DNA from 3 places in the Rouxiella sp. T17 genome. Region 2 is predicted to be linked to each of the others. Evidence: predicted binding sites of a transcription regulator. Region 2 holds the regulator's gene; each other region holds the start of a gene.
The links. Region 2 encodes CRP, which controls carbon source genes, mostly activating them, when cyclic AMP is high. Its sites were predicted from a motif close to ATGTGANNNNNNTCACAT; they were not measured.

Region 1: a site for CRP is predicted at 2,080-2,097, ahead of yrbN (protein YrbN). Genes of this name have one in related genera too.
Region 3: a site for CRP is predicted at 1,758-1,775, ahead of mlc (sugar metabolism global transcriptional regulator Mlc). Genes of this name have one in related genera too.

The regions. Positions count from the first base shown of each region.
Region 1 covers NZ_JAWUEA010000026.1:66,316-70,759, forward strand. The annotation lists gene pnp (polyribonucleotide nucleotidyltransferase) at 1-974, shown strand, start outside; gene nlpI (lipoprotein NlpI) at 1,104-1,988, shown strand; gene yrbN (protein YrbN) at 2,110-2,184, shown strand; gene SC206_RS06970 (DEAD/DEAH family ATP-dependent RNA helicase) at 2,174-4,096, shown strand; gene SC206_RS06975 (MerR family transcriptional regulator) at 4,198-4,444, opposite strand, start outside.
Region 2 covers NZ_JAWUEA010000001.1:12,569-17,012, reverse strand. The annotation lists gene SC206_RS00080 (phosphoribulokinase) at 1-692, shown strand, start outside; gene SC206_RS00075 (OsmC family protein) at 782-1,192, opposite strand; gene crp (cAMP-activated global transcriptional regulator CRP) at 1,539-2,171, shown strand; gene SC206_RS00065 (YccS/YhfK family putative transporter) at 2,232-4,310, shown strand; gene argD (bifunctional acetylornithine/succinyldiaminopimelate transaminase) at 4,440-4,444, opposite strand, start outside.
Region 3 covers NZ_JAWUEA010000028.1:44,586-49,029, forward strand. The annotation lists gene SC206_RS09325 (MFS transporter) at 1-537, opposite strand, end outside; gene SC206_RS09330 (LysR family transcriptional regulator) at 747-1,655, shown strand; gene mlc (sugar metabolism global transcriptional regulator Mlc) at 1,866-3,083, shown strand; gene bioD (dethiobiotin synthase) at 3,293-3,955, shown strand; gene SC206_RS09345 (MDR family MFS transporter) at 4,040-4,444, shown strand, end outside.

The sequences.
Region 1 (4,444 bases), on a different contig from region 2:
TCCCTCCGTACTCCGTAGGCGAAACCGGCATGGTCGGTTCACCTAAGCGTCGCGAAATCGGTCACGGCCGTTTGGCGAAACGCGGCGTGCTGGCAGTGATGCCTAAGTTTGAAGATTTCCCATACACCGTGCGCGTGGTATCTGAAATCACCGAATCAAACGGTTCTTCTTCAATGGCTTCCGTTTGTGGCGCGTCACTGGCTCTGATGGACGCAGGTGTGCCAATCAAGGCTGCCGTTGCGGGTATCGCGATGGGTCTGGTTAAAGATGGCGACAACTTCGTTGTACTGTCCGACATTCTGGGTGACGAAGACCACCTGGGCGACATGGACTTCAAAGTAGCCGGTAGCATCGACGGTATCACTGCTCTGCAGATGGATATCAAAATCGAAGGCATCACCCGTGAAATCATGCAGGCTGCACTGAGCCAGGCGAAGGGCGCGCGTACGCACATCCTGAGCGTGATGAACAATGCAATCAGCGAATCTCGCGGCGATATCTCGCAGTTCGCGCCACGCATTCACACCATCAAAATCAACGCTGACAAAATCAAAGATGTCATCGGTAAAGGTGGTTCTGTAATCCGTGCGCTGACCGAAGAAACGGGCACTACCATCGAAATCGAAGATGACGGCACCGTGAAAATTTCTGCGACCGACAACGAGAAAGCGAAACACGCTATCCGTCGTATCGAAGAAATCACTGCTGAAATCGAAGTTGGCCGTATCTATCAGGGTAAAGTTACCCGTATCGTTGACTTTGGCGCGTTCGTTGCCATCGGTGGCGGTAAAGAAGGCCTAGTCCACATTTCTCAAATCGCCGACAAGCGCGTAGAGAAAGTGACCGACTATCTGACGATGGGTCAGGAAGTGCCGGTTAAGGTTCTGGAAGTTGATCGTCAGGGCCGTGTGCGCTTGAGCATTAAAGAAGCGACCACCCCGTCTGAAGATTCGGCTGAACCAGCTGCAGAGTAATCTGTAACCTGTAGTTTACAGCTCCCGGCGTAATAGCTGGGAGTTGTTCGTATCATGAGCGCAGGAAGCGCTTGTGCTAAGCAAGCGGATAACAGGATGTTTGTCCAATGTTTGTCTTCGGGAGTTGAAATGAAGCCTTTCTTGCGCTGTTGTTATGTTGCGACAACACTTTTGTTGGCAGGATGCAGCAACCATGATTGGCGCAAAAACGAAGTCCTGGCAATCCCGTTGCAGCCTACTTTGCAGCAGGAAGTGATCCTGGCGCGTATGGAACAAATACTTGCCAGTCGTTCATTAACAGATGATGAGCGCGCACAGCTATTATATGAGCGCGGTGTGCTGTATGATAGTCTCGGACTCAGAGCACTAGCGCGAAATGATTTCTCACAAGCGCTATCTATTCGTCCTGATATGCCAGAAGTTTTTAACTACCTGGGGATTTACCTAACGCAGGCCGGCAACTACGATGCCGCCTATGAAGCGTTTGATTCTGTACTAGAGCTTGATCCAACTTACAATTACGCGCGTTTGAATCGCGGTATCGCCCTGTATTACGGTGGCAGATATTCGCTAGCGCAGGATGATTTGCAGGCGTTTTATCGAGACGATCCAAATGATCCCTTCCGTTCGTTGTGGCTATACCTTGCGGAGCGAGAAATCAATCCCAAGAATGCCGAAGTAGCGCTTCAAGAGCGTTACGACAAAGCGGACAGAGGGCAATGGGGATGGAATATCGTCGAATTCTACCTAGGCAAAATCAGCGAATCCACGCTGATGGACCGCCTAAAGGCAGAAGCAACGGATAACACTTCGCTCGCTGAGCATCTCAGTGAAACTGACTTCTATTTAGGTAAGCATTACCTAAGTCTGGGGGACAAGGACAGCGCTTCTGCACTGTTCAAACTGACGGTAGCTAACAACGTACATAACTTTGTTGAGCACCGCTATGCATTGTTGGAATTGGCGCTTTTGGGCCAAGAGCAAGACGACCTATCAGAATCGGACCAGCAATAGCTGACGACACTAATCAGCCTGATTAACCATGGCCTATGCCATTTTTAATCGCCTTTATTGGCGAGGGTTGCTTTGTTCGTTTTATAAACTAATTTGAGCCGGTTCACACTTTTCAATGAAAATGACTGAAAATTTTCTCGACGAGTTATGTAGACTGGCTGCCATTATTAATGAGGCACGTGTACATGACTACTGAGCTTGAAACCTCTTTTGCTGACCTGGGGCTGTCTGCTCCGATCATTTCTGCCCTGACCGATCTGGGCTACGAAAAACCATCACCGATCCAGGCTGAGTGTATTCCTCACCTGTTGAGCGGTCGCGACGTTCTGGGTATGGCTCAGACCGGTAGCGGTAAAACTGCAGCCTTCTCGCTGCCACTGTTGCACAACATTGATGCTTCCCTGAAAGCACCACAAATTCTTGTTTTGGCTCCAACCCGCGAACTGGCGGTTCAGGTTGCCGAAGCGATGACCGATTTCTCCAAGCACATGCACGGCGTTAACGTTGTTGCATTGTACGGCGGCCAGCGTTATGACGTGCAGTTGCGCGCTCTGCGTCAGGGTCCACAGGTTGTTGTGGGTACCCCGGGTCGTCTGCTGGATCACCTGAAACGCGGTACGTTGAACCTCTCTAACCTGAGCGGTCTGGTACTGGACGAAGCCGATGAAATGCTGCGTATGGGCTTCATCGAAGACGTAGAAACTATCATGGCGCAGATCCCGGCTGACCATCAGACCGCGCTGTTCTCTGCAACCATGCCAGAAGCGATTCGTCGTATTACACGTCGCTTCATGAAAGATCCGCAGGAAGTTCGCATCCAGTCAAGCATCACTACGCGTCCGGACATCAGCCAGAGCTACTGGTCTGTACACGGTATGCGTAAAAATGAAGCGCTGGTACGTTTCCTTGAAGCTGAAGATTTTGACGCGGCTATTATCTTTGTTCGCACCAAGAATGCGACCCTGGAAGTGGCTGAAGCGCTGGAACGTTCTGGTTACAGCTCTGCGGCACTGAACGGCGACATGAACCAGGCCCTGCGTGAGCAGACTCTGGAACGTCTGAAAGATGGCCGTCTGGATATTCTGATTGCAACCGACGTGGCAGCACGTGGTCTGGACGTTGAGCGTATCAGCCTGGTTGTAAACTATGATATCCCTATGGATTCAGAGTCTTACGTTCACCGTATCGGCCGTACCGGTCGTGCTGGCCGTGCTGGTCGCGCGCTGCTGTTCGTTGAGAACCGCGAACGTCGCCTGCTGCGCAACGTAGAACGCACCATGAAGCTGACTATTCCAGAAGTGGAATTGCCAACTGCAGAAGTGCTGGGTCAACGTCGTCTGGCCAAGTTTGCCGCTAAAGTTCAGCAGCAGCTTGAAAGCAGCGATCTGGATCAATACCGTGCGCTGCTGGCTCAGCTTCAGCCTGCAGAAGAGCTGGATGTTGAAACTTTGGCCGCAGCACTGCTGAAAATGGCACAGGGCGAACGTCCTCTGATCGTTGCCGCTGACCCAATCTTCAAAAGCCGTCCACCGCGTCGCGAATTTGAAGACCGTGGTGATCGTCCAGCTCGTGGCGACCGTCCTGTTCGTGGTGACCGTCCTTCACGTGATGGCGATCGTCCAGCGCGTGATGGTGCTGCTCCACGTCGCGAACGTCGTGATGCTGGCGAGATGGAACTGTACCGCATTGAAGTTGGCCGTGATGACGGCGTTGAAGTTCGTCACATCGTTGGCGCTATCGCTAACGAAGGCGACATCAGCAGCCGTTACATCGGTAACATCAAGCTGTTTGGCACCCACTCAACTATCGAGCTGCCTAAAGGTATGCCGGGCGAGATTCTGTCTCATTTCACCCGTACCCGCATCCTGAACAAGCCGATGAACATGCAGTTGATGGGCGATGCAGTACCACAGTCCGATCGTCGTGAGCGTCCAGCTGGCGGTGAGCGTCGTGGTAACGGTGCTCCACGTTCTTTCAGCGGCGAACGTCGTGAAGGTGGTGCAGGCCGTGGTCGTCCATTCAACGGCGAACGTCGTGAAGGTGGCAACTCTGCAGCTGGCGATCGTCGTCCGCCAAGCCGCGCACCACGTCGCACTACTGACGCATAATCTGTCCGACATTCAAAAGTCTTGATAGATGAGCAATAAGAACCAGCCTCCGGGCTGGTTTTTTTTGCCCTAATACTTCTTGTTTTTGTTTCACGCAGTCATCAAAAAAGGTCGTCACACGGCTGCCCGACTTTATTCAGCGCGTTGTTAATGCCAGCTCGCAATTCGGCCAACGCTTTTTCTTTCTCTTCAATTTGCACCAGTTTGCGTTGCAGGCAGGCGCGTTTTTGTTCAGCGGTAAACTGTTTATCTACCCATACGGCCAGCACGTCGGCGATTTCTGCGAGAGTGAAGCCCAACATCTTGGCATGTTTGATCATCTTCAAACGCTGTAAATCCACGGCGGAA
Region 2 (4,444 bases):
GCGATTTAGGCCGTCATATCAGCTACTTTGGTCCCGAGGCCAATGACTTCACGCTGCTGGAACAAAGCTTTATCGAATACGGCAAGACCGGCTCCGGCCGCTCGCGCAAGTATCTGCATACTTATGACGAAGCCGTGCCCTACAATCAGGTGCCCGGCACCTTCACGCCGTGGCAGGCGCTGCCCGAACCGACCGATATTCTGTTTTACGAAGGCCTGCACGGCGGCGTGGTGACGAATCAGGTCGACGTCGCCAAACACGTCGATTTGCTGGTGGGCGTGGTGCCTATCGTCAACCTTGAATGGATCCAAAAACTGGTACGCGACACCGGCGAGCGCGGTCACTCCCGCGAGGCGGTGATGGATTCCGTCGTCAGGTCAATGGATGACTACATCAGCTACATCACGCCGCAGTTTTCCCGCACGCACATCAACTTCCAGCGCGTACCGACCATCGATACTTCGAATCCTTTCGCCGCGAAAGCCATTCCGTCGCTGGATGAAAGCTTCGTGGTGATCCATTTTCAGGGACTGGATCAGATCGATTTCCCATATTTGCTGGCGATGCTGCAAGGTTCGTTTATCTCGCACATCAACACGCTGGTGGTGCCGGGCGGCAAGATGGGGCTGGCGATGGAGCTGATCATGGGTCCGCTGGTGCAGCGTTTGATGGAAGGCAAGAAAATCGAATAATGCTGAAAAACGCCGCCGCAAAAGGTTTTGAGGCGGCGCGTCGTTCTAAAAGTCGATTCAATAAACGCTGAAAAGCGCCTGAATTTCGATTAACTTTCTGAATCGATCACTTCAAAGCTGTGCGTAATGGTTGCCGCTTTGCCCAGCATCAGCGAAACCGAGCAGTATTTCTCCGCCGACAGGCTAACCGCGCGCTCGACAACCTTGTCCGTCAGGTCTTTTCCGGTGACGATAAAGTGCAGATTAATGGTCGTAAACAGGCGCGGCGCTTCTTCGCGGCGTTCGGAAGTCAGCTTGACCTCGCAGCCTACGATGTCGTTACGGCCTTTCTGTAAAATAGAAACTACGTCGATGGCGCTGCATCCGCCCGCCGACATCAACAGCATTTCCATCGGGCTTGGGGATTTATCGCCCGCGTTGCCGTCCATGATTATCTGGTGGCCCGACGACGATTCACCCAGAAATGTTAAACCTTCGACCCACTTTACTCGTGCCTGCATTGGTTTCTCTCCTGCCACAATTTTTAAAACAGACTACCCTTTAGCCCTGAAACTGGCAATGTAACTCGATCCGCATCATGCTGAAGCGAGACAACACAAGACACGTCTGCAAACCTGTGCTACAAACAAAGCCGAAAGAAACTTTCCAACAAGTTGCGGTCAGGTTTTTTAGGTGTTAACAGGATAACCTTGGTGATAAGGGCAAATTACCGCTTAAATCACTCTACCTGCCGCTTGCAGCATTGCTGGTCAGTTCATATGCTAAAAGAGCGCGAAGTAAAAAATCGCCGTACAGGGACTCAGAACCCTGCGATTTTGGGCAGCGATAATAAGAGGATAATAACTAATGGTTCTCGGCAAGCCACAAACAGACCCTACTCTCGAATGGTTCCTGTCTCATTGTCATATACACAAGTACCCTTCTAAAAGTACGCTGATTCACCAAGGTGAAAAGGCCGAAACGCTTTATTACATCGTGAAAGGCTCGGTTGCCGTGCTTATCAAAGATGAAGAAGGCAAAGAGATGATACTTTCCTACCTGAATCAGGGTGACTTCATCGGCGAGCTGGGACTCTTCGAAGAAGGTCAGGAACGTAGCGCGTGGGTAAGAGCGAAAACTGCCTGTGAAGTGGCCGAAATTTCCTACAAGAAATTCCGCCAGCTGATCCAGGTTAACCCGGATATTCTGATGCGCCTCTCTGCGCAGATGGCGAGCCGACTGCAAATCACGTCCGAAAAAGTAGGTAACCTTGCTTTCCTCGATGTGACCGGTCGTATTGCCCAGACTCTGCTGAATCTGGCTAAACAGCCCGATGCCATGACCCATCCCGATGGTATGCAGATCAAGATTACCCGTCAGGAAATTGGTCAGATCGTCGGTTGCTCACGCGAGACGGTAGGTCGAATTCTCAAAATGCTCGAAGATCAGAGTCTGATCTCGGCGCACGGTAAAACGATTGTCGTTTACGGCACCCGTTAATCGTTTTAAAAACGGCATGGCGATTCGTCGTCGTGCCGTTTTTGTTTGAATCTCTTTCAAATGACGCTTTGGCGACGACTCTTTTACCATCCTGAAATCAACTATGCGCTGCGTCAAACGCTGGTGCTATGCCTGCCTATCGCCTTTGCCATGCTGTTTGGCCAACTCAAGATGGGTCTGCTGTTCGCGCTGGTGCCTGCCTGCTGCAATATTTCCGGTCTCGATACGCCCCACAAACATTTCTTCAAGCGGCTGGTGATTGGCGGCTCGCTGTTTGCCGTCAGCAGTATTTTGCTCCAGCTGATGCTGGTGAACTGGCACGTGCCGCTGCCGTTTATCATGCTGAGTTTCGCGCTGGTGATTGGCGTGACGGGCGAAATCGGTCCGCTGCATGCACGACTGCTTTCGGGCGCGCTGGTGGCCTCAATCTTTACGCTGAGCATGGCGGGCGTGGTGCCCATCTGGCACGCGCCGCTGCTTTTTGTGGTCGGTACAGCCTGGTACGGACTGTTTAACTGGCTGTGGTTCCGACTTTCGGAAGAGCAGCCGATGCGTGAAACCCTCAGTCAGCTGTATAACGAGCTCGCCGATTATTTCGAGGCGAAATATACCCTGCTGACTCAGCACACCGATCCCGACACTGCGCTGCCGCCGCTGTTGAAAAGGCAGCAAAAGGTGATCGATTTAATTGCCACGCTGTATCAACAGATGCACATGTTGCCCAACAACGATCATCAGCATCGTAAACGGCTGCTGCGCAATTTTCAGGTGGCGCTGGATTTGCAGGAGCACATTACCGTCAGTTTGCACCTGCCCGAAGAGGTGCAAAAGCTGGTGGAAGAGAGCCACGCCGAGGCGGTGATTGCCCGCAACGCGCAGGTGATTAGCGCGAGGCTGCGACGGATTGGCGACGACATTCTCTATCATCGACGTTCGCCTCGTTTTTCAATGGCAAACGAACTGGCGGCGCTGGAAAAGATCGCCTCGCGCTATCGCGATAATCCGGTTGGCCAGTTTTGCTATTACCATTTCAGCCGCATTGCGCGACTGCTGCGCACCCAGCGCCCGCTGTATCGCCGCGATTTAATGCAGGATAAAAATCGCCTGCCGTTCTGGGCCGCGCTGAAAAGTTATCTGTCTTTCAAGTCTGCCGCCTTGCGCAACGCCGCGCGATTGGGCGTGATTCTGGCGATCGGCAGCACGCTCGGCATGTTCTTTAATTTGCCGAAACCTTACTGGATTTTGCTCACCACGCTGCTGGTCAGTCAAAACGGCTATAACGCCACGCGGGTGCGCATTCAGCACCGCGCGCTCGGCACGCTCATCGGCCTGATTCTGGCGGCGGGCCTGCTTCATCTGGCCATTCCGCAGAATATTACCCTGCTGTTTATGCTGCTGATTTCGCTGATTTCCTATACCGTGCTGCGCAAAAATTATGGCCTCGGAATGATTGGGCTGACCGTCACGGCGGTTTACACGCTGCAAATTCTGGGGCTAAACGGCGCGAATTTCCTGCTGCCGCGATTAATCGATACCCTGATTGGCTGTGCGCTGGCGTTTGGCGGCATGATTTGGCTGTGGCCGCAGTGGCAGAGCGGCATGCTGCGCACCAACGCCCATCAGGCGCTCGAGGCCGATCAAACCGCAATAAGATTAGTGTTGCAGGAAGAGCCCGATCCCGCCGAGCTGGCCTATGCGCGCATGAAAGTGAATCAGGCGCATAATCAGCTATTTACCTCGTTAAATCAGGCGATGCAGGAGCCGGGTTTTAATTCGCATTATCTCAACGACATGCGACTGTGGGTGACGCACAGCCAGTTCCTGGTCGATCACATCAACGCGATGACCATTCTGGCGCGCGAGCATTACATGCTGACGCCGAAGCTGGCGATTGAGTATTTGCAGACCTGTGAAATCGCGCTGCAAAGCTGTCAGCAGCGTTTGACTACCGATGGCGCAAGCAGCGGCTCAACGGCATTTCAGCCGCCCGACATGAAGACAGACATGCCGATTACCGAAATGGAGCGTCATTTGCGTCGCGTGTTGTCACACCTCAGCGCCATGAACACCATCTCTTCACTGGCGTGGCGTCAACGGCCGCATCACGGGATCTGGCTGACCCGCAAAGTTAACGCATAGCTTTCTGAGCTGAAAACATAGCTTTCGGCGCTAAAAACATCGCTTTCGGCGCTGAAAAGTAGAAAGGGAAAAGTTAATGAGCAGAAGAGAACCCCTTCTCCCGCCTTGCACAGGAGAAGGGAGAGGCGATTAAC
Region 3 (4,444 bases), on a different contig from region 2:
GCCGCTGATATACAGACCCATCGAAAAGGCGACCACGCTAGGGTGGATCTCTTCACTGAGGTAAGTCATCGCGACGGCGGCCACGCCACTCAACGACAGCCCAACCAGCGCGCGCATCACTAAAATCGACTGCCAGCTGGTCATCACCGAGCAAATCAGCGTAAAGAGCGCCGCCAGCATCAGGCCTACTACCATGACATTTTTACGGCCCACCGCGTCGGAAATTGGGCCGGTAAACAGTAATCCGATAGCCATCAAGCCCGTGGCCGCCGAAAGAGACAGGCTGCTGGCCGCTGGCGACACACCAAAATCTTGTGAAAGAACCGGCATGATCGGCTGCACACAATAGAGCAGGGCAAACGTCGCCAAACCCGCAGAAAATAGCGCGAGCGTAACGCGAATAAATTGCGGTGTGCCGCGCTTGATATAAATCCCTTTAACTTGCGGTGCGGTCTGCTGAGCTGGAGTGTGCAGTTCGTCATCGTTTACCGAATGGCCTGCCGCAGTGTTTGCGGGCTGCCGACGTGTGGAGGTCACGTTAGGTCCTTTTTAAATTTATAAAATGGTATGCAGGAAATGTGGATGGGCAATAGATTTACGCAATCGAATGAAAATCGATAATCAAAACGACATCGATATTCAAAACGGAAAGCTTGGCCTGCAAAAAATTTTACTCAGGTTTAAATCTATTATCTAATATATTAATTACGCTGTTTTGATACTTTAAAGATATCAATGAGGATCCTGTGCACAATATCGAATTACGCCATTTGCGTTACTTTATCGCCGTGGCAGAAGAGCTGCATTTTGGCCGCGCGGCGGAAAAACTCAATATCTCTCAACCGCCCCTGAGCCAGCAAATCCAATCTTTAGAAACTCAAATTGGCGCAGTTCTGCTTTACAGAAACAATCGCACCGTGCGCCTGACGCAGGCTGGCGAAATGTTTTTAAAAGAAGCGAAAAGTATTGTTGGTAAGGTGCAGGATGTTTCCGAGCAGGCGGCGCGCATTCATCGCGGCGAAGAAGGGACACTGACCATCGGCCTGACCTCGTCTGCGCCGTTCGTGAAGAAAATCTCGCGCACTTTTCAGCGTTTTCGGCTGGCCCATCCGCAGGTCAATATTCGCATTGAAGAGATGAACAGCAAGCAGCAAATCGACCCGTTGGTTAAGGGGAAGTTTGATTTAGGCGTCATGCGCAATGGCGTGCTGCCAGACGTTTTGCAGCATCACGTCCTGCACACGGGGCCGCTGGTTGCCGTAGTGCCCGAAAATCATCCGCTTACCGAATTGCCGCCCGGCGAATTGACCCTCAGTCATCTGGCCGATCAGCCTTTCGTATTCTTCTCGAAAGATGTTGGCACCTCGCTTTACGACGATATTCTGCAACGTTTAGCGCACGCCGGAATTACCCCCTTTATCACGCAGGAAGTCGGAGAGGCGCTGACGATTATCGGGCTGATATCCGCAGGTTTGGGGGTGTCGATTTTACCCGCCTCCTATAAACGTATTCAGGTCGATGGCGTGAAATATCTTTCCTTCAAAGATGAGCAGGTCAATACCCAGGTTTGGTTGGTCAGTCATCGCCATCGGCCACTCTCTGCACCCGCGCTGACGCTGGCGCGAATGTTAATGGAGGATGAGGCTAAATCGTGAAGTTAAAAGGTGAGATGTTGAAAACTGAGAAATTTAAGACTCAGTTAATATGAGATTAACGAGGCGGAATTGTGGGCAAATTTGCTGACAAAACGCAGTAATATGTGCTCTAAATCACATATCGAATCAAATAGTTGAGGATATGTGACAAAAACGGCTTATAACCTTTACTCTTTATTTCGGAGCGCGAAAAATAACGAGGCAAGTTGAGTGATAGTGGAAGGGCAGCCGGGTCATATCGATCAGATAAAACAAATCAATGCCGGTACCGTATACCGACTAATAGACCAGTTTGGTCCAATTTCCCGTATCGAACTTTCTAAAAAAGCTCAGCTCGCACCGGCCAGTATTACGAAAATAGTTCGCGAGTTGGTGCAGGCTCATTTGGTGCAAGAGACTGAATATCAGGAGCCTGGCAGTCGAGGCCGTCCGGCGATTGGCCTGATTCTTGACACCAAAGCGTGGCACTTTTTATCTGCGCGCATCAGCCTTGGCACTTTGACGCTCAGCCTGCGCGATCTCAGCAGCAAGCTAGTAGCAGAAGACCAGCTGCCACTGCCCGCCGAAGGTCCCGAGACTTTTCTCGAGCGCTTTTTTGCCCTTATCGATCAATTCTTTATCCGACATCAAAAACTGCTTGAGCGATTGACCGCCATCGCGATTACGCTGCCCGGCGTTATTGATGCGTCGCAGGGCGTGATTCAGAAAATGCCTTTCTATCCGGTAGAAAGCGTGGCGATAGGTCCGGCTCTGGCCGAGCGCAGCGGGTTGCCCGTTTATGTGCAGCACGACATTGCCGCGTGGACCAAAGCCGAATCACTTTATGGCGCCTCGCGCGGTTTTCAGAACGTCATTCAAGTGGTGATTGACGACAACGTCGGCGCAGGGGTGATTACCGGCGGGCAAATTCTGCACGGCCGTACCAGTAGCGTGGTCGAAATTGGTCACACGCAGATTGATCCCTACGGCAAACGCTGTTACTGCGGCAATCACGGCTGTCTCGAAACCTTGGCCAGCATCGACAATATCCTCGAGCTGGTCAAAGAGCGCTTAACACTCACGCCGAATTCCCTCCTCAATAATCAGCCGGTTACGGTTGAAACACTCTGCGACGCGGCTAATCGAGGCGATGCGTTGGCGCGCGACATTATCATCGGCGTAGGTCAAAACGTAGGCCGAATTGTTGCCATTATGGTTAACCTGTTTAATCCGGAAAAAATCCTGATTGGTTCGCCGCTTAATCTTGCCAAATCAACGCTGCATCCGGCGATAATGTCCTGTATTCAACAACAGTCGCTGCCGGCTTACAGTGAACACATTCAACTTGAATCCACCTATTTTGACAACCACGGCACCATGCCCGGCGCGGCGCTGATTAAAGATGCGCTGTATAAAGGTTCGCTGCTGGTGAAGTTGCTGCAAGGTTAATGTTTCACCGGTTTCGGCAAACTGATTGTTCCCATTTACAAATAAGGCTGTAACACCGTCTTCACCTGATAAAACATTGCGCTAACGCAAACTGTTCCACCGTGGCTTCCCCTAGACTCGAACAATATTTAGTCGATTTCGACGGATCATCGTGCCGCTAACTCATTGGTTTTGATGATGACATGGAATTATTCGGGAGCAGAATGAATATGTTAACGCAGGTATTTGTTACGGGTACAGATTCGCGCGTCGGGAAGACAATCGTTTCCCGCGCATTGTTACAGGCGATGGCGGCGCAGGGAAAAACGGTTTTAGGCTATAAACCGATCGCCACCGGCAGTCAGGCGCTGGCCGACGGCGTACGCAATCAAGACGCCGTCACGCTCCAGCACTCTTCTTCTGTTGCGTATCCTCTCGCCAAAATCACTCCTTTTGCCTTATCCGATGAAGAAATTTTCACCAGCGAACTGCCTTCCGACCTGTTCATTCGCATGACTGACGGCCTCTACTTTTTACAGCAGGGCGCGGATACCGTAGTGGTTGAAGGCTGCGACGGCTGGAGAACGCTGGTCTCGCCGTTACAATCTTATTCAACCTGGGTCATTGAAAACCGGCTGCCGGTGATACTGGTGGTTGGCATTCAGGAGGGCTGCGTCAATCAGGCCTTGATGACCGCGCAGTCGATAATTGCCGACGGCGTCGAGCTGGTCGGCTGGGTCGCCAACCGAATAAACCCGTGTCTGGCACACTATGCCGAGACTATCGCCGTGTTGGCGCAAAATATCCACGCGCCGTTACTGGGTGAAATTCCGTATCTGCCACGCGCAGAATCTCGAGAGCTATCGCAATATCTGGATCTTTCTGTGCTCTAAATGCGTTCGGCGCAGGGCATTTTCTCCTCGGCTGGTATACTCATTGGCAACAGAATGAACGGCTAATTGCAGAGGAGAACGGCTATTACTTCCAATACTTTACCCGATATTCACGTCGACAGTCGGCATCGTCCGCTGGTGCTGACCGCCTGTATGCTGTCGATGTTTATGGCGGCGGTTGAGGTGACGATTGTCGCAACCGCAATGCCGACGATTATTGCCGACCTCGGCGGGTTTAATTTGCTGGGCTGGGTTTTTGCTATCTACCTGTTAACTCAGGCGATTACAGTGCCTATCTATGGCCGACTTGCCGATCTATACGGCTGTAGACGCATGTTTTTTATCGGCACGTTGCTGTTTCTGCTGGGGTCGGTACTCTGCGGGTTCGCGCCGTCATTAACATGGATGATTGCCTTCCGTGCCTTGCAGGGGTTGGGCGCGGGGGCGATTACGCCCGTGGCGACAACGTTGATTGCCAATATTTATGGC